Regions from separate parts of the Kluyvera sp. CRP genome, predicted to be linked through region 2. Evidence: predicted binding sites of a transcription regulator. Region 2 holds the regulator's gene; the other holds the start of a gene.

Region 1 (8,550 bases), 420 kb from region 2:
GTTCGCCGAACAGCGCATTGAGCGTAGAAGGGGGCAGCATAAAGCCGTCGAGATTGCGGGACGCGACGCCACACAGTGCGGTGTGCCAGCCGGTATCGAGGTAGTCCGGGCCGACTTTATAGGGCTGAACGCGCAGGCCGCGCTGCTGAAGCAGCCTCAGCAGGCCGAGCGTCACCGTGGTTTTACCACAGCCGCTGCCGGTGCCTGCGAGGATAAATGCGTGCTGTCTGGCTGCCATACCCTGACCCTATTCAGGGTGGTTCTCGGGTATAGCCGTGCGCACGCCCAGTCCGAAGACTGTGCGACTCAAAGCAACCCACTTCCCACCGAAGTTGTTGTGAATGGCCAACAGGCAGGTCTTCTGGCTTAGCGTCATCCTTACCCGTCCTTCCCGATCCTCAGGATCAGTGGTCTTCACGGGGTCGTCAGCATCACAGCAGCGGGGGCTGCGAGGGATTTACACCCTCTTCCCTGGCACATACTATGCCAAACCTGTTGGTTGCAGATTTATGCCGGCACATCGGCCCGCATAAAATAAAAAGCAGGTTACTCTAGCGCCGCGAAAGAAGGATTTCGTTGCGCTATGACAATACCGGCATATTTATTTACGGTAGTTATATTTCGTTTGGCAAGGCAAGGAAAATCATGAGCGTGGCGCGCTGTCCCGCCTCCGGTGGGGAACTGATTCAGGGCTGGATTCTCGGCAGCGAAAAGCTCGTCTCCTGCCCGATAGACTGGTATAGCACCGTGGAAGTGCGCGAGGGCGTGCCGCTCGTCAATGAGCGACCGCTAGCGCGGGCGATGGTCAATACGCTGCTGGCGCGCTGGGGCTATCCGCCAACGCTGAGCCAGACGCTACGCATTGAGATTGACTCGACCATTCCCGTGGCGAAAGGGATGGCCAGCAGCACCGCTGATATTGCCGCCACTGCCGTTGCCACTGCGCATCATTTAGGACATTCACTCAGTGAATCTGAACTGGCGGCGCTGTGCGTATCGCTGGAGCCGACGGACAGCACCCTGTTTCATGCGCTGACGCTTTTCGATCACCACCATGCCCAAACCCAGATTGCCTGCGCCCCCGCCCCCCATTTTGACCTGCTGGTGCTGGAGAGCCCGGTTCAGCTTCGCACCGCCGACTATCACCGCCTGCCGCGACGCACGGCGCTGGAGGCCAACGCCGGGGTGCTGCAACAGGCATGGGATAAGGTACAAACCGCCTGCACAGGCAGCAATCCCAGCCTGCTCGGCGAAGCGGCGACGCTCAGCGCTGTTGCGAGCCAGACTCTGCTGCCAAAGCCGGGTTTTACGGCGCTGCTTTCACTTGTCGAGCGGTGTGGCCTGTACGGCCTGACGGTGGCGCACAGCGGCAGCGTGGTCGGGCTGATGCTCGACCGTCGCTATCATGATGTGGATTATCTGCACTGGGCACTGGCACAGCGCGACCTGGCGGCGCACTGGCCGCAGCGGCATCTGCTCGCGTCAGTGAATGGCGGGGTTCAGGCCAGCGCCTGACGCAGCGCCGTCAATAACCGCTGGTTTTCTTGGCGACTGCGAATCGCCACGCGGAAGTAGCGCCCGTCCAGCCCCGGATAGTTGGCGCAGCTGCGAATCAGAATCTGTTTTTCCAGCAGCGCATACTGCAGATCAACCTCCGCTCGCTCGCAGCACAGGAAAAGGTAGTTCGCCCACCCCGGATACACCTTCAGCCCCTCAATCTCACCCAGTGCCCGGTAAAAGCGCGTGCCTTCGTCAGCTAACCAGCGAAACGTCGCCTGTTGATAATCATGATCGTTGAGCACCACCTCGCCGGCCAGCGCGGCAAAAGCGTTGATTGACCACGGCATCTGCCGCTGACGCAGCCAGGCTACCGCTCGTTCATCGCTGTTCAGCAAATAGCCCAGCCGAAGGCCGGGAATGGCATAGAATTTGGTGAGCGATCGCAGCACCCAGACGTGCGGATACTGCGCCAACCGTGGGATAAAGCCCGCTTCATCGGGAATAAAATCGAGAAAGGCTTCGTCGAGGACCAGCGCGATTTCCAGCGCGCGACAGCGTTCGGCGATTGCCGTCAGCAGCGCGCCATCCGGCAGCAGGCCGGTAGGGTTATTTGGCGTGCAAAGAAACAGGCAGTCCAGCTCGGCGGTCAGCGCCGGGAGAATACGGTCAGTCAGCTGCCAGTCGTCCTCTTCACGCAGGAAAAAGGTCTCGATGGCGCAATCAACGGTTTCCAGCGCCCGGCGATATTCGGCAAACCCGGGCGCAACCACCATCGCCCGGCGTGGGCGCAGCCCCTGGACGAGCGTAAAGATGGATTCTGTCTCACCGTTTCCCGCAAGGATCCACGTCGCCGGAACACCATGGTGCGCCGCCAGCGCCTGATGCAGCTGCTGATACTCGACGTCAGGGTAACGTTCGGCGCAGCTGAGCTGGGCGACAATCGCGCGTTTTAAGCTTTCAGGCATGCCCAGCGGGTTAATGTTGGCGCTGAAATCCAGCAGTTGGTCGGCGGAAACTCCCATCAGCGCCGCCGCTTCGCGGATATTGCCGCCGTGGGCGCTTTTCAGACGCGACACGCCCGGTTACCCGCGCCGCGCCAGCGTTGCGCCGTCGGCGAAGTAGGCCTTAATCCCGGCGAGGATCGACTCGGCCACTTCCTGCTGGAACTTCGCGGTTTTCAGCTTACGTTCTTCTTCAACGTTACTGATAAACGCTGTTTCGACGAGGATCGACGGAATATCCGGCGCTTTCAGCACCGCGAATCCGGCCTGCTCAACCTGATTTTTATGCAGGTTGTTAATCTGCCCCATCTTCTTGAGCACCGCTTTCCCAAACTTCAGGCTGTCGGCGATGGTCAGCGATTGCACCATATCGAACATGGTGTGGTCGACGTAGCGGTCGCCACTTTTGCTGACGCCACCGATCAAGTCCGAGGCGTTCTGGGTCTGCGCGAGGTATTTCGCCGCCGTACTGGTGGCTCCCTTGGTGGAAAGCGCAAACACCGATGAGCCGCTCGGCTGGCGGCTGGTGAAGGCATCCGCGTGAATAGAAACAAACAGGTCGGCGCGCTGTTTCTGGGCTTTGGCCACCCGCACCTTCAGCGGAATAAAGATATCTTCGTTGCGCGTCATGTAGGCTTTCATGTTGCCTTCTTTCTCAATCAGCGCGCGCAGGCGACGGGCAATTTGCAGCACCACGTCTTTTTCCCGCGTCTTATACAGCCCCACCGCCCCGGAGTCTTCACCGCCGTGTCCGGGGTCAAGCATAATGACAATTGGTCGATCGCGACCGGCTTTCCCCGGCTGCGGCCCGCTCTGCGCTGGCGGCACCTGCTTTTCGAGGCCGTCTTTGTTGTACTCTTCCAGCAGCGCCAGCAGCGGGTCCTGCACATCGTTCGCGTTAGCGGGGTAGAGATCCATCACCAGACGTTCTTTAAAGTTGGCAACCGGCGCGAGGGCAAACAGCTGCGGTTTGACGTCCTGCTTCAGCTCAAACACCATGCGCACGGTCTGCGGGTCGAACTGGCCGACACGCGCGGATTTAATGAACGGATCGTCGCCGCGAATCTGCGCCGCCATCCCTTTCAGCACCGAGTTGAGGTTCACCCCTTCAAGATCAACCACCAGGCGGTCGGGATTGCTCAACGCAAACTGCCGATACTTGAGCACGCGGTTGGACTCCACCGTAACGCGCGTGTAGCTGGACGCAGGCCAGATGCGGACGGCCACCACCTGACTGACGGCAGCGAAACCAACCTGACTGACACTTAGCAACCACATGGCGCCCGCCCCTTTTAACAGGCGGCGACGACTCAAAGACTGACTTCCTGACATGCTCTATCCCAGGCAAAAAAAGACGATTTCAAATTAAGCAAAATATGATTGACCGAAAACTTTAACCAAAGGCGAATAAACTGTCATCTATAAAAGGGTAAACATTCGTTGGTTAAGCGAAATTTGGCGGAGATTTTTCCCATGTTTAGGCAAATTCCGGCTTGCGTTTAGCGCAAAAACAGAATAAAAATACACTTATTACGAATAATCATGCATTGAGGGTTGTGCCGTGGTGAAGGAACGTAGAACCGAACTGGTCGAGGGGTTTCGTCATTCAGTCCCCTATATTAACGCTCATCGGGGCAAGACGTTTGTCATCATGCTTGGCGGCGAAGCCATTGAGCATGAGAACTTTTCAAGCATTGTCAATGATATAGGGCTGCTGCACAGCCTGGGCATCCGCCTGGTGCTGGTCTACGGCGCGCGTCCGCAAATCGACGCCAATCTGGCCGAACATCAGCATCAGCCAACCTATCATAAACACATTCGTGTCACCGATAGCAAAACCCTTGAACTGGTTAAGCAGGCAGCGGGCCAACTGCAGCTGGATATCACCGCGCGTCTGTCGATGAGCCTGAACAATACACCGCTCCAGGGCGCGCACATCAATGTGGTCAGCGGTAACTTTATCATCGCCCAGCCGCTGGGCGTGGATGACGGTATCGACTACTGTCACAGCGGGCGTATTCGTCGTATTGATGAAGAGGCAATCCACCGCCAGCTCGACAGCGGCGCCATTGTGCTGATGGGGCCGGTTGCCGTCTCCGTCACCGGCGAAAGTTTTAACCTGACTTCGGAAGAAATTGCCACTCAGTTGGCGATTAAGCTGAAGGCCGAGAAGATGATTGGCTTCTGCTCGTCGCAGGGCGTTTACAACGAAGCCGGTGAAATCGTTCCTGAGCTGTTCCCGAACGAAGCGCAGGCGCGCATCGAAGAGCTGGAGCAGGAAGGCGACTACCTCTCCGGTACCGCGCGCTTCCTGCGCGGCGCGGTGAAAGCCTGCCGCAGCGGCGTGCGTCGCAGCCACCTGATCAGCTATCAGGAAGACGGCGCGCTGTTGCAGGAATTGTTCTCACGCGACGGTATCGGTACGCAAATTGTGATGGAGAGCGCCGAGCAGATCCGCCGCGCCACCATTAACGATATCGGCGGTATCCTCGACCTGATTGCGCCGCTGGAGCAGCAGGGGATTCTGGTGCGTCGCTCCCGCGAGCAGTTGGAGATGGAGATCGACAAGTTCACGATTATTCAACGCGATAACACCACCATCGCCTGTGCCGCACTCTATCCGTTCCCGGAAGAGAAGATTGGCGAAATGGCCTGCGTGGCGGTGCATCCGGACTATCGCAGCTCCTCGCGCGGCGAAGTGCTCCTTGAGCGCATTACCGCGCAGGCGAAGCAAATGGGGCTGAATCATCTGTTCGTGCTGACCACCCGCAGTATTCACTGGTTCCAGGAGCGTGGGTTTAAACCGGTTGATGTCGAGTTGCTGCCGGAGAGTAAGAAGCAGCTTTATAACTATCAGCGTCGTTCGAAGGTGCTGATGGCGGATTTAGTCTAGCTGCGCCGAGCGGTCCCCTCGCCCCTTTGGGGAGAGGGTTAGGGTGAGGGGAATGCCTGCACGGAGCCCCCAACCCTCACCCCGGCCCTCTCCCTTCAAAGGGAGAGGGAGCATTTTGTGCCCACGCTTACCGCTATGCCATCTCCGCAAATATCGCCGACAACCCGCTGCGCCGTTCTGTACGCGTAGCAATCGCCGCGGCCAGCAGATTTTCATCGGCATACATAGACAGGCGTGACTTCGCGCGAGTAATCGCGGTGTAGACCAGCTCACGGCTCACCACCGGCACCAGCTGCGTCGGCAGTACCAGTGCGGCGTGAGTAAACTCGGAACCCTGCGATTTATGCACCGTCATCGCCCAGGCGGTATCGTGATCCGGCAGACGGCTTGGCTGCACCGATTTAATGGTCCCGTCCGGCATCGGGAACCAGACACGCATCCCCTGCCCACGCTCTAACGCCACGCCGATATCACCGTTAAACAGCCCCAGCGCGCTGTCGTTACGGCTAATCATCACCGGGCGACCTTCATACCAGCGCGAGTGGCGCTGCGGCTGAATCAGGCGATGACGCGCCAACAGCTGTTCGAACTGCGTATTCAGCCCGCCGACGCCCCACGGCCCTTCCCGCAGCGCGCACAACAGTTGATATTCACCGAACGCCGCCAGCACCTCCGCGGGCTCGGCCTGCTCGCGTAAAAGCTGTAAATAATGACCGTAGCCCATCCGCGCATCGTCGAGCATGGCGGCATAATCATCCGTCGCGCGCAGCGGTTTAAGTTCGATATCGCTAAAGCCGCGGGCGAAGACCTCGCCAACGGCCTTTTTATCGCCCCGGTTTACCGCACCCGCCAGTTGCCCAATCCCCGAGTCGCTGCCAAAACGGTAGCTGGTGCGCAGCAGGCAGAGGCTGTCGCGCAGCGCCCCCGCCGTTTGGCCTTCACCCGCCGGGAGGTCGCTCCCTACCAGGCGGCTTAGCTGCGCCGCGCGTTCAGGCGTATAGCCAGCGTTCACCCAGCTACAGATATCCCCCAGTACCGCGCCCGCCTCAACCGACGCCAGCTGATCGCGGTCGCCGAGGAAGATGATTCGCCCGTGCGGCGGCAGCGCGTCAATCAGCCGCGCCATCATCGGCAGGTCGATCATTGAGGCTTCGTCGACCACCAGCACATCAAGGTGCAGCGGGTTGCCCGCGTGGTAGCGCATTTTCTGGCTGCCGGGTTGCGCGCCCAGTAGGCGGTGCAGCGTGCTGGCCTCGGTCGGCAGCATCGCTTTATGCGCGTCGCTTAGCGTCAGTTTACGCAGCGCCGCGCCCAAAGATTCGGTAAGGCGCGCAGCCGCTTTACCCGTCGGGGCCGCCAGGCGAATACGGAGTTTTTCGGCATTCGCCATCTGTACCAGCGCCGCCAGCAGTTTGGCGACGGTGGTGGTTTTCCCGGTGCCAGGGCCGCCGGAGATCACCGAAATACGCCGCGTCAGCGCAACGGCGGCAGCGACTTTCTGCCAGTCGACGTTGTCACTGGTGGGGAACAGCGCGCTCAGTGTCTGCTGGAGCTGCGCCTCGTCTACCGCCAGCGGAACCTGGGTGTCGCTAAAGAAGCGCGCCACCGTCAGCTCGTTATGCCACATGCGGTTGAGGTACAGCCGGTCACGGCTCAGTATCAGCGGCGACGGGCGTTCACCGGCACTCACGGCCTTAGACGCCAGCAACAGCTCAGCCCAGTCTTCTGGCGCGTCGGCATCGGTGAACAGTTGCTGCCAGAATTCACGCGCGCGCCCTTTCGCCTGCATCGTCGCACTCAGGTGCGACAGAGGCAGGCACACGTGCCCTTCGCCGGTATCGCGGCTGAGCATCGCCGCCGCCAGCATCACCGCCGGGTGCTCGTCGTGCGCGACCATCAGCGCAAACTGTACGTCCAGCGGGCGCAGCAGACGCTGCTCAACGGCATCCAGCAAACGTTGTTCGAGACTCATGCGTCCATCTCCTCGCCTTCTCCGGCAAACAGTGCATCCATGGCCGCAATGAGCGCGGGGTCTGGCCGGGTAGTGAATATCCCTTGCTGCCCCGCGTCGCGGTCAACGCCGCGCAGGAACAGGTAAATCACTCCGCCGAAGTGGCGTTGATAGTCATAATCGGCAATGCGATGGCGCAGATAGCGGTGTAGCGCCAGGCTATAGAGCTGATACTGCAAGTCGTAGCGGTGCGACTGCATCGCTTCGGCCATCGCCTGTTGGGTGTAGGCCTCACCGTTCTCTCCCAGCCAGTTGGACTTGTAGTCGAGCAGGTAGTAGCGCCCATCGTGGCGGAACACCAGGTCGATAAAGCCTTTCAGCATGCCGCGTACCTGGCGGAAATCGAGCGTAGGGCAGCCTGCCGAAAGCGGGTCATAGCGGCGGGTTAAGGCATCCAGCGCCAGCGGGTCGAGCGGCCGGTTGATGGGCAAATAAAACTCCATTTCCACCTGTTTTTGCTGTGCGCTCAACTGATTAAGCGCAATGCCGGTATCCGCCAGCGGCGCGGCCAGCACTTGTGAAATCCACGCCGTCAGCACCGGCTCCCATTCTTCGCCAAAGCCGTTGCTTTGCAGCTTTTCCAGCATCCATTCGGATGAAACCGGCTGGGTAAAGTCGAGGTCTTCAAACAGACTGTGCAGGAAAGTCCCCGGCGATGCGCCGCGCGGGAAATTATGCGGCGTCAGCGTCGGTTCCGGCAGCGTTTCCTGTGCGCCGGCGGCGTCAATATCCAGACGCGGCAGCAGATCCTGCGCCACGCTGTGGCCGCGTTGTTGCAGGCCGGAATAGCTGGTGACTCGCCAGTCGTCCACGACGCGACGCAGCACCTGACGCGCCGCCAGTTCAGGCATTTGTGCCTGAGTGGCCTGCCAACGCGCGTCGTCGGGCGCTGTCGCCAGCGTCAGCGCAATGTGCTCATCGCACAGCGCACGCAGACAGGCTTCCAGACCCGCGGCGTCGAGTACCTCGCCTTTTTGCATCAGCCTTCCCGGCGCGCTGTGATGGAGTTCGGTATCGGTCGGTTTATCGCTGCGCCGCGCGGTGAGCGGCGCCAGCCCCAGGCTACAGTGCCACACGGCGCGGGTTAGGGCGACGTAGAGCAGGCGCAGGTCTTCTGCCAGACGCTCGGCCTCCGCCAACTCCAG
Region 2 (8,550 bases):
GTACTGGCGAGGTTTAGGGGGGCTGTCGGTCAGACGCGTGAAGCGGATTAGCGGCTCCTGGCTGACCGCCTGCCCCTGAGGATGCGCCAGCCATTCATCATGACTGCGGGCGATTGCCGCGCACAGCCCGGCGCGGGCTATCGTCTCTTCGAGCGCCTCGGCGTTCCATTTTGCGACCGCCTGCGCCACTCTGGCGCGGTTATTCGGCACATCAAGGATATCGAGAATGCCGTCACGCAGCCGCGGGTAGCCGCCGTGCAGGAAAATCCAGCGGTTGTCCTGGGTCAGATAGAAATCGGTAGTGGGATAGTCGGGATCGTTGTACTGCCAGTTATACCCGTTCTGTTGCTGAAAGGTCACCGCGTGGGTCGATGCAGCGGCACAGTGGGCGTTAACGTGAATGTCCTGCTGAGTACCTCTCAGCGCATCCAGCATAATCCCCTGCAGCGCCAGTATTGATGCGGCGGCGTCACCGATGGCAAACGGCGTGGGATAAATTGGCCCACAACCGCTTAACGTCACCTTATTCGTAGCGAAATGCGCCAAACCGAGTTCCTGGCGCAGCTTATTGAAAACAGGATATTCACTCATCACAGCACGCTTCCCCGTCATTAATGCGACTTTCGTTATTCTGGCAACTATTGCCGTAAAAGCGATAGCTATACTTAACTGGAAACACTTTTCAGGAGGGTGTAATGACCACGCAAGCGCTACAGGACAATGACCTTTTTCAAACAGGCTATCTGGTCAATGGCGAATGGCGCCATCTCGACGCCACCTTTGACGTGCTGAACCCAGCAACGGGCGAGGTGGTAGCAAAGGTAGCGAAGGCCGGAAAGCATGAGACCGAACAGGCGATTGCCGCCGCGGCAAAAGCGTTCCCACAGTGGCGGGCAAAAACGGCAAAAGCACGCTCGGAGCTGCTTTATCGCTGGTATCAGCTGATGATTGAAAACAAAAGCTGGCTGGCGCGTCTGATGACCATTGAACAAGGCAAACCGCTGAAAGAGGCGGAAGGGGAAGTGGATTACGCGGCGAGCTTTATCCAGTGGTTTGCCGAACAGGGCAAGCGGGCAAATGGGGAGATCATTCCCCCGGCGAAACCCGGCTCGCGCATTCTGGCGACGCGTGAACCGATTGGCGTGGTGGCGGCGATTACGCCGTGGAACTTCCCGATGGCGATGCTGACCCGTAAGCTCGGTCCGGCGCTGGCCGCGGGCTGTACCGGGGTGATTAAACCTGCCAACAACACACCGCTTTGCGCGTTCGCGCTGCTGGCGCTGGCGAAAAAAGCCGGGATCCCTGACGGGGTGCTGAACGCGGTGGCGGGGAACACGGCGGAAATCAGCGACGCCATAATGGCGAGCCACGACGTGCGTAAGATCTCCTTCACCGGCTCGACGGCGGTGGGGAAAACGTTGGTGCGTAACGCTGCGGAAACCATGAAGAAAGTCTCGATGGAGCTGGGGGGCAATGCGCCCTATATCGTCTTTGAGGATGCGGATATCGACGCGGCGGTACAGGGGGCGGTAGCCAATAAATTCCGCAACGCCGGGCAGGTGTGCGTCAGCGTGAACCGTTTCTATATTCACGATAGCGTCTATGACCGTTTCACCAGCCAGCTTGCCGCCGCCGTGAAAGCGCTGAAAGTCGGCAACGGTCTGGATGATGGCGTGGTCGTTGGCCCGCTGATTGAAGCGGCGGCAGTGAAAAAAGTGCGTGAGCACGTAGAAGACGCCGTCTCGAAGGGGGCGAAGGTGCTGGCTGGCGGTCAGCCTCATGAGCTGGGCGGCAACTTCTGGCAGCCGACGGTGCTGGGCGACTGTCAGGAACAGATGCTGCTGGCGAAGGAAGAGACGTTTGGCCCGCTGGCGGCGTGCTTCCGCTTCCGCGATGAGGATGACGTTATTCACCGGGCGAATGATACGCCCTACGGCCTGGCCGCCTATTTCTATACGCAAAACCTGTCTCGCGTGTTCCGCGTCTCGCAGGCGTTAGAAAGCGGGATGATCGGTATTAACGAATGTGCAGTGTCAACTGAGCTGGGGCCATTCGGCGGCGTTAAGGAGTCCGGGCTGGGGCGTGAAGGCTCGGTGCTGGGACTGGAAGAGTACCTTGAGGTAAAAACGCTGCACATTGGGGGACTTTAGTTTGCAGGATGGGAGAGGGCGTGAGATGAAAATCTATACTTTTGATTTTGACGAGATAGAGGATCAGGGCGATTTTTATCGGGAGTTCGCTCAACTCTTTGCCCTCGATCGTGAGTCGATTCGCGATTTGGACGCACTTTGGGATGCGGTCACCGGCCCACAAATGCCGTTACCGCTGGAGATCGAGTTTATCCATCTCGACGACAAGCAGCGCCGTCGCTACGGCGCGCTGATTCTGCTGTTTGATGAAGCGGAAGAAGAGCTGGAAGGGATGCTGCGGTTCAACGTGCAACGAGCATAAAAAAGCCCTCGCATAAGGGCGAGGGCAAGTCGTCGGACAAGACGACGAGGGTTTATTTGTACAGCTCAGCCGTAGCGTGCCAATGGTCGCCGGTACGGGCTTCAATAATGCGGTAGCTGCTGGCGCCTTGTTTTTCGGCTTTAGCGGCTAATGCGCTGCGCATATCCATCGGGTCGCTACCGATCTGAGAAACAGAAACGGTGCCGACGGATTGCAGATTCTGTGCCTGCTCCGCGTTAACCTGTTGCACTGCGGCGCTTGCGCCGAAGGACAGAACGGATGCCAGACCAAGGGATGCGATGATCATTGCGCTTTTCATAATGTTTTACTCCTCACCATATTCTTCATTCTTCAGCGGTGAGAGGATGTTGTTTCTGATTCCTGGGACCGCTGGGTATTAAACTTTTCTACACTGCCGACGTGCTGCCTGACGCGAACTTATTTGTACAGTTCAGCCGTTGCGTGCCAATGAGCGCCGGTACGCGCTTCAATGATGCGATAGGATGATGCACCTTGTTCTTCCGCTTTTTTGTTCAGCATTTCGTGCATATCCATCGGAGATGAACCGACGGAACCGATGGAAACGGTGCCGATTGACTGACGGCTTTGGGCTTGATCGCTGCTGATAGAGTCAGCGGCAAACGCACCGAAAGAGATAACGGAAAGGATGCTCAGAGCGGCAACAGTTGTTTTGATTTTCATGATACTCACCTCGTCGAATTTTTTTGGAAGGTCTTTGTTTTGTGACCCTCATCACGAAATTAAGTATACACTAATCACATAAAATATTAATACCTAGCTAATGGTTTCGCGTGTAATTAGATGTCAAAAATCGTCATTTTTAGAACAGATACGTATAAAAAAAGAGACATTTCGGTAAAGTTAAGTGTAAATAATGAGTGAAATTAAATAGATATTAGAATTTGATTTTTTGTGCGCTTATGAACGGATATATTCACTGGTTCTATGATTGTGGGCAGAAAATCGCACTTAATGTTAACGAGACGGGAGTGAAACGTAGGGGAATTTGCAGTTAAAGCAGCTCCTCTGGTGGACCAGAGGAGAAAGGAAGAGGGATTACAGCTCCTGCTCGAACAGAACCTGGATGGCCTCGTAGAGATCTTTAACGGTGAACCCGCGTGCCGGCGTGGTGAAAATCGTGTCGTCACCGGCAATACTGCCGAGAATGCCTTCCGCTTTGCCCAGAGAGTCAAGCAGGCGAGCGATCAGCTGTGCAGCGCCGGGGCTGGTATGGATAACCACGACCGCATCGTTGTAATCAATATCCAGCACCAGATTCTTCAGCGGGCTGGTGGTTGTCGGCACGCCCAGCTCGGCCGGCAGGCAGTAAACCATTTCCATTTTAGCGTTGCGGGTACGCACGGCGCCAAACTTGGTCAGCATACGAGAAACTTTGGACTGGTTAATATTATCGAAACCTTCTTCCTGCAAGGCCTGAACAATTTCGCCCTGAGAGCTAAATTTTTCTTCCTTCAGTAATGCTTTAAAGGCTTTAACTAATTCTTCTTGTTTAGTTGAACTTCGCATAAGTCACCCGAGTATGGTGGTGAAATTAACATTATTATGCATATAGGTGAATTTTTATGCAAAATAATTTGCTCCAGAGGCTAAGCCAAATAGAGAAAGGGCGGATTTTATCAAAAATTAGACCTAAGAAACATGCCTATATCACGGGATCCAAATAAGTTAAAAGTAAATGAAATGTTATTAAATTGCTGTTGTTTTACGCAACATGCTGAGTATATTGTAATCGATAGTTGATGAAAATTTGGTTTCGTAGAAAGGCCTTTTTCTGGGAGTAATGCGGATGCTGTTGAATGGCCCGCATTCTGTAAGCAATTATATTGTAATTATTTACCTTGTGAATTAAGGTCGCCGCAACGGAGTAACAACTGGTATCTCCTGCGTTGGTTTATGCGGTCCACGACAGGTTGTTACCTGAAAGTCATTAACCATAATAAGGAGTTTAGGATGAAAGTCGCAGTCCTTGGTGCCGCCGGCGGTATTGGCCAGGCGCTTGCCCTACTACTAAAGACCCAACTGCCTTCAGGTTCAGAACTCTCTCTCTATGATATTGCCCCCGTCACGCCAGGTGTGGCGGTCGATCTCAGCCATATTCCGACGGATGTTAAAATCAAAGGCTTCTCCGGTGAAGATGCTACGCCTGCGCTGGAAGGGGCTGATGTGGTCCTGATTTCTGCCGGTGTGGCGCGTAAGCCCGGTATGGATCGCTCCGATCTGTTTAACGTTAACGCCGGTATTGTTAAAAACCTGGTGCAACAAATCGCCAAAACTGCCCCGAAAGCCTGTATTGGTATTATCACCAACCCGGTGAATACCACAGTGGCCATTGCCGCTGAAGTGCTGAAAAAGGCGGGCGTATATGACAAGAACAAACTGTTCGGCGTGACCACGCTGGATATCATCCGCTCCAACACTTTCGTGGCGGAGCTAAAAGGTAAAAGCGCCAGCGAAGTTGAAGTGCCGGTGATAGGCGGCCACTCTGGCGTGACCATTCTGCCTTTATTATCGCAAATCTCCGGCGTGAGCTTCTCCGATCAGGAAGTGAACGACCTGACCAAACGCATCCAGAACGCGGGCACCGAAGTGGTGGAAGCGAAGGCGGGTGGCGGCTCGGCTACGCTCTCCATGGGCCAGGCGGCGGCGCGTTTCGGCCTGTCTCTGGTTCGCGCCCTGCAGGGCGAGAAGGGCGTGGTTGAATGCGCCTATGTCGAAGGAGACGGCCAGTACGCGCGCTTCTTCTCGCAGCCGCTGCTGTTAGGTAAAAACGGGATTGAAGAACGCCAGTCGATTGGCAAACTGAGCGCTTACGAACAGCAGGCGCTGGAAGGTATGCTTGAGACGCTGAGAAAAGATATTCAGCTGGGTGAAGATTTCATCAATAAATAAGGCGTGACGCCTTAGACGTGACAAAGGGGCCAATGGCCCCTTTGCTTTTTCTGCTGCTTAGCCCGACGCAGGATATTCCTGAATGGTGACCTGCATGGTCAGTTTCTTATCATCACGCATCACGACCACCGGAATGACCGATCCCGGACGAATCTCGGCGACCTGGTCCATGGTTTCCAGCGCGGAAATCGCCGGTTTGCCGTTGACCGAAATAATCACGTCGTTGTTCTGAATGCCCGCCTGTGCCGCCGGGCCGTCCGGGGCTATCTCATTGACGACAATCCCCTGAATTTGATCGATACCGCCGCCTTGTGAATGCAGCGGGGCAATTTCTCGTCCGCTGATGCCGATAAAGCCGCGAATCACGCGTCCGTCACGAATCAGCTTATCCATAATTTTGGTTGCCAGCTGGAACGGAATGGCGAAACTCAGCCCCTCCGGGGTTTCACCGTCGTTACTCTTATCGAAAGAGAGGGTGTTAATGCCCATCAGCTCACCCAGCGAGTTGACCAGCGCGCCGCCGGAGTTACCGTGGTTGATAGAGGCATCGGTCTGCAGAAAGTTCTGTCGACCACTTGGGTTGAGGCCGATACGACCGGTCGCGCTGATAATCCCCTGAGTAATGGTCTGCCCGAGGTTGTACGGGTTGCCGATGGCCAGCACTACGTCACCGATGTGCGGTGTGCGCTTCGGGTTAATGGGGATAACCGGCAGGCCGCCGGTGGCGTTGATCTTCAGCACCGCCAGATCGGTCAGGCTATCGGAGCCGACCAGCAGGGCTTCAAACACGCGACCATCCTGGAGGGCGACGATGATCTGATCGGCATCGTTGATCACATGTTTGTTGGTAATAATGTAGCCGCGCTCGTCCATGATCACCCCGGATCCGAGCGTTTTGATTTCCAGCTGATTATTGGTGTTGCTGTTCAGACTGCGGTTATAGACGTTCACCACCGCAGGGGCAGCGCGGCGCACCGCCGTGTTATAGCTGGAGGGGGCTTCATCTGTACTGCTAAAGCGCTCGGTGGATAATGGATTCCACTGACGCAACGAAGGGACGGTGACAATGAGTATGCCGCCAACCAGTAAACCAAGTGCAACCGAACGTAAGAGCTTTACAAGCATGATACAGGCATCGTTGATGAGGAAACTGGACGAAGCATACCACGAGAAAAACCGGACATACATTCCAGGCTATGCCCGGTTTTTCGTGGATTAGCGCAGAAGCAGGTAAATACTTTCATTACCGCGTATGACATTCAGCGCGATAACCGCCGGTTTCGCTTCCAGCACCTTGCGCAGTTCGGCAATCGACTGTGTCGGCTGGCGGTTGATACCGATGATGACGTCATCTTTATGCAGGCCGATTTGCGCGGCAGGGCTACCTTTTTCCACGCCAGAAATGACAACCCCTTTAGTGCCGCTTTTCGCCTGGCCATCGCTGAGCGATGCCCCTTCCAGCGCCGGGATAATCAGCTGTGCGCTGGCGGTTGATGAGGCGCTCTTATCCAGCGTCACCTCTACTTCCAGCGGTTTACCGTCCCGGAGCAGGCCCAATTTGACCTTCGAACCCGGTTCCGTGGTGGCGATGCGGGAACGCAACTCGGCGAAACTATTCAGCGGCTTGCCGTTCAGGCTGGTAATCACGTCGCCGGATTTAATTCCCGCTTTTGCTGAACCGGAGCCAGGCAGCACTTCGCTAACGAATGCCCCGCGCTGCACATCGAGATTAAACGCTTTGGCGATGTCGGCGGTCATCTCCATACCGCGGATGCCGAGCAGGCCGCGTTTGATTTCACCGAACTGAATCAGCTGTTGAGCCAGGGTCTGTGCCATGTTGCTCGGGATAGCAAAGCCGATACCGACGCTGCCGCCACCGGGCGCCAGAATGGCGGTGTTGATACCGATCAGCTCGCCGTTCAGGTTCAGCAGCGCGCCGCCGGAGTTGCCGCGGTTGATAGCCGCATCGGTCTGAATGAAGTTCTCCAGCCCTTCCAGATTGAGGCCGCTACGGCCCAGCGCCGAGACGATACCGGATGTGACGGTCTGCCCCAGGCCGAACGGGTTCCCGACGGCCACGGCGAAGTCGCCCACGCGCAGTTTGTCGGAATCGGCGATGGCGATTTGCGTCAAATGGCTGGCTTTCTGGATTTGCAGCAGCGCAATGTCGCTCTGGTCGTCGCTACCGATAAGCTTCGCTTCAAACTCACGGCCATCGTTCAACTGAACGCTGATTTTCTGCGCGTCGCTGATGACGTGATTGTTGGTTAGCACGTAGCCTTTAATGGCATCAATAATGACGCCGGAGCCCAGACCTTCAAACTGCTGGGTGGGCTCATTGGCCGTGTTGCCGCCATCGTCGCCAAAGAACTTTTTGAGCTCGTCTGGCACCTGTTGATTCACGGGAGCCGTTCCTTCTACCTGAACGCTCACCACCGCAGGCAGCACTTTCTCCAGCATCGGCGCGAGGCTAGGCAGCGCGCCCTGGCCTGGAACCTGTGTCGGCAGCGACGCGAACACCGGCGCTGGAGCGGCGAGGGATAACCCAACGCTTAACGCCAACGCACTTAACAGTAAAGTTGATTTATTCATTGATGCTGGCCCTCATGACCCTGGATGCAAGAACACGACTTCCCGAAAAGACTGATGTTATTGAAGTAAATATAGACGGCGTAGGCAGAAGAGGACGGGCGCATGCCATGCGCCCGTAAAATATTTGTGGAATGCAGATTAATCGCGTTTTGCACCGCTACGCAGCAGACCGGATGCGCCGTCGGAGTAGTCGCGCGGCATCTGTACCGGCGCCTGATCGTTTCCGGCTTCGGACTCGGCCAGACGGTTGCGGAACGGGTTGGCTTCCGCAGACATGCCCGGCAGCAGATTGCTGGAGCTTTTCGCCATATGCTGGTAGATCTGGCGATAGTCATCGGCCATGTTATCGAGCAGCTCGGCGCTGCGGGCGAAATGGCTAACCAGCTCTTCGCGGTACTCTTCCAGCTCGGCTTTGTTTTTCTCCAGCTCGTACTGCAACGCCTGCTGCTGGCGTAATTTACGATTACCAAAACGCATGGCTACGGCACCGATGATGATACCGACAACTAACCCAATTAGCGCGTATTCCCAGGTCATGAACATCTCCCATTGTTTTGTTGTTCCGTAGGGTATTGG

The links. Region 2 encodes ArgR, which controls arginine synthesis, uptake and breakdown. Its sites were predicted from a motif close to ANTGAATAAAAATACANT; they were not measured.
Region 1: argA (amino-acid N-acetyltransferase) is a predicted target of ArgR. The motif match lies at 4,012-4,029, and genes of this name have one in related genera.

What each region holds. Positions count from the first base shown of each region.
Region 1 covers NZ_CP082841.1:2,070,411-2,078,960, reverse strand. Annotated here, with positions in the region: gene K7B04_RS09755 (cobyrinate a,c-diamide synthase) at 1-238, opposite strand, end outside; cobalamin riboswitch at 334-511, opposite strand; gene K7B04_RS09750 (L-threonine kinase) at 646-1,515, shown strand; gene cobD (threonine-phosphate decarboxylase CobD) at 1,500-2,576, opposite strand; gene amiC (N-acetylmuramoyl-L-alanine amidase AmiC) at 2,583-3,833, opposite strand; gene argA (amino-acid N-acetyltransferase) at 4,063-5,394, shown strand; gene recD (exodeoxyribonuclease V subunit alpha) at 5,528-7,366, opposite strand; gene recB (exodeoxyribonuclease V subunit beta) at 7,363-8,550, opposite strand, start outside.
Region 2 covers NZ_CP082841.1:1,655,326-1,663,875, forward strand. Annotated here, with positions in the region: gene K7B04_RS07765 (CoA transferase) at 1-591, opposite strand, end outside; gene K7B04_RS07770 (NAD-dependent succinate-semialdehyde dehydrogenase) at 696-2,150, shown strand; gene K7B04_RS07775 (barstar family protein) at 2,176-2,451, shown strand; gene yhcN-B (DUF1471 family stress response protein YhcN-B) at 2,504-2,770, opposite strand; gene yhcN (peroxide/acid stress response protein YhcN) at 2,890-3,153, opposite strand; gene argR (transcriptional regulator ArgR) at 3,529-3,999, opposite strand; gene mdh (malate dehydrogenase) at 4,444-5,382, shown strand; gene degS (outer membrane-stress sensor serine endopeptidase DegS) at 5,440-6,507, opposite strand; gene degQ (serine endoprotease DegQ) at 6,598-7,974, opposite strand; gene zapG (Z-ring associated protein ZapG) at 8,113-8,511, opposite strand.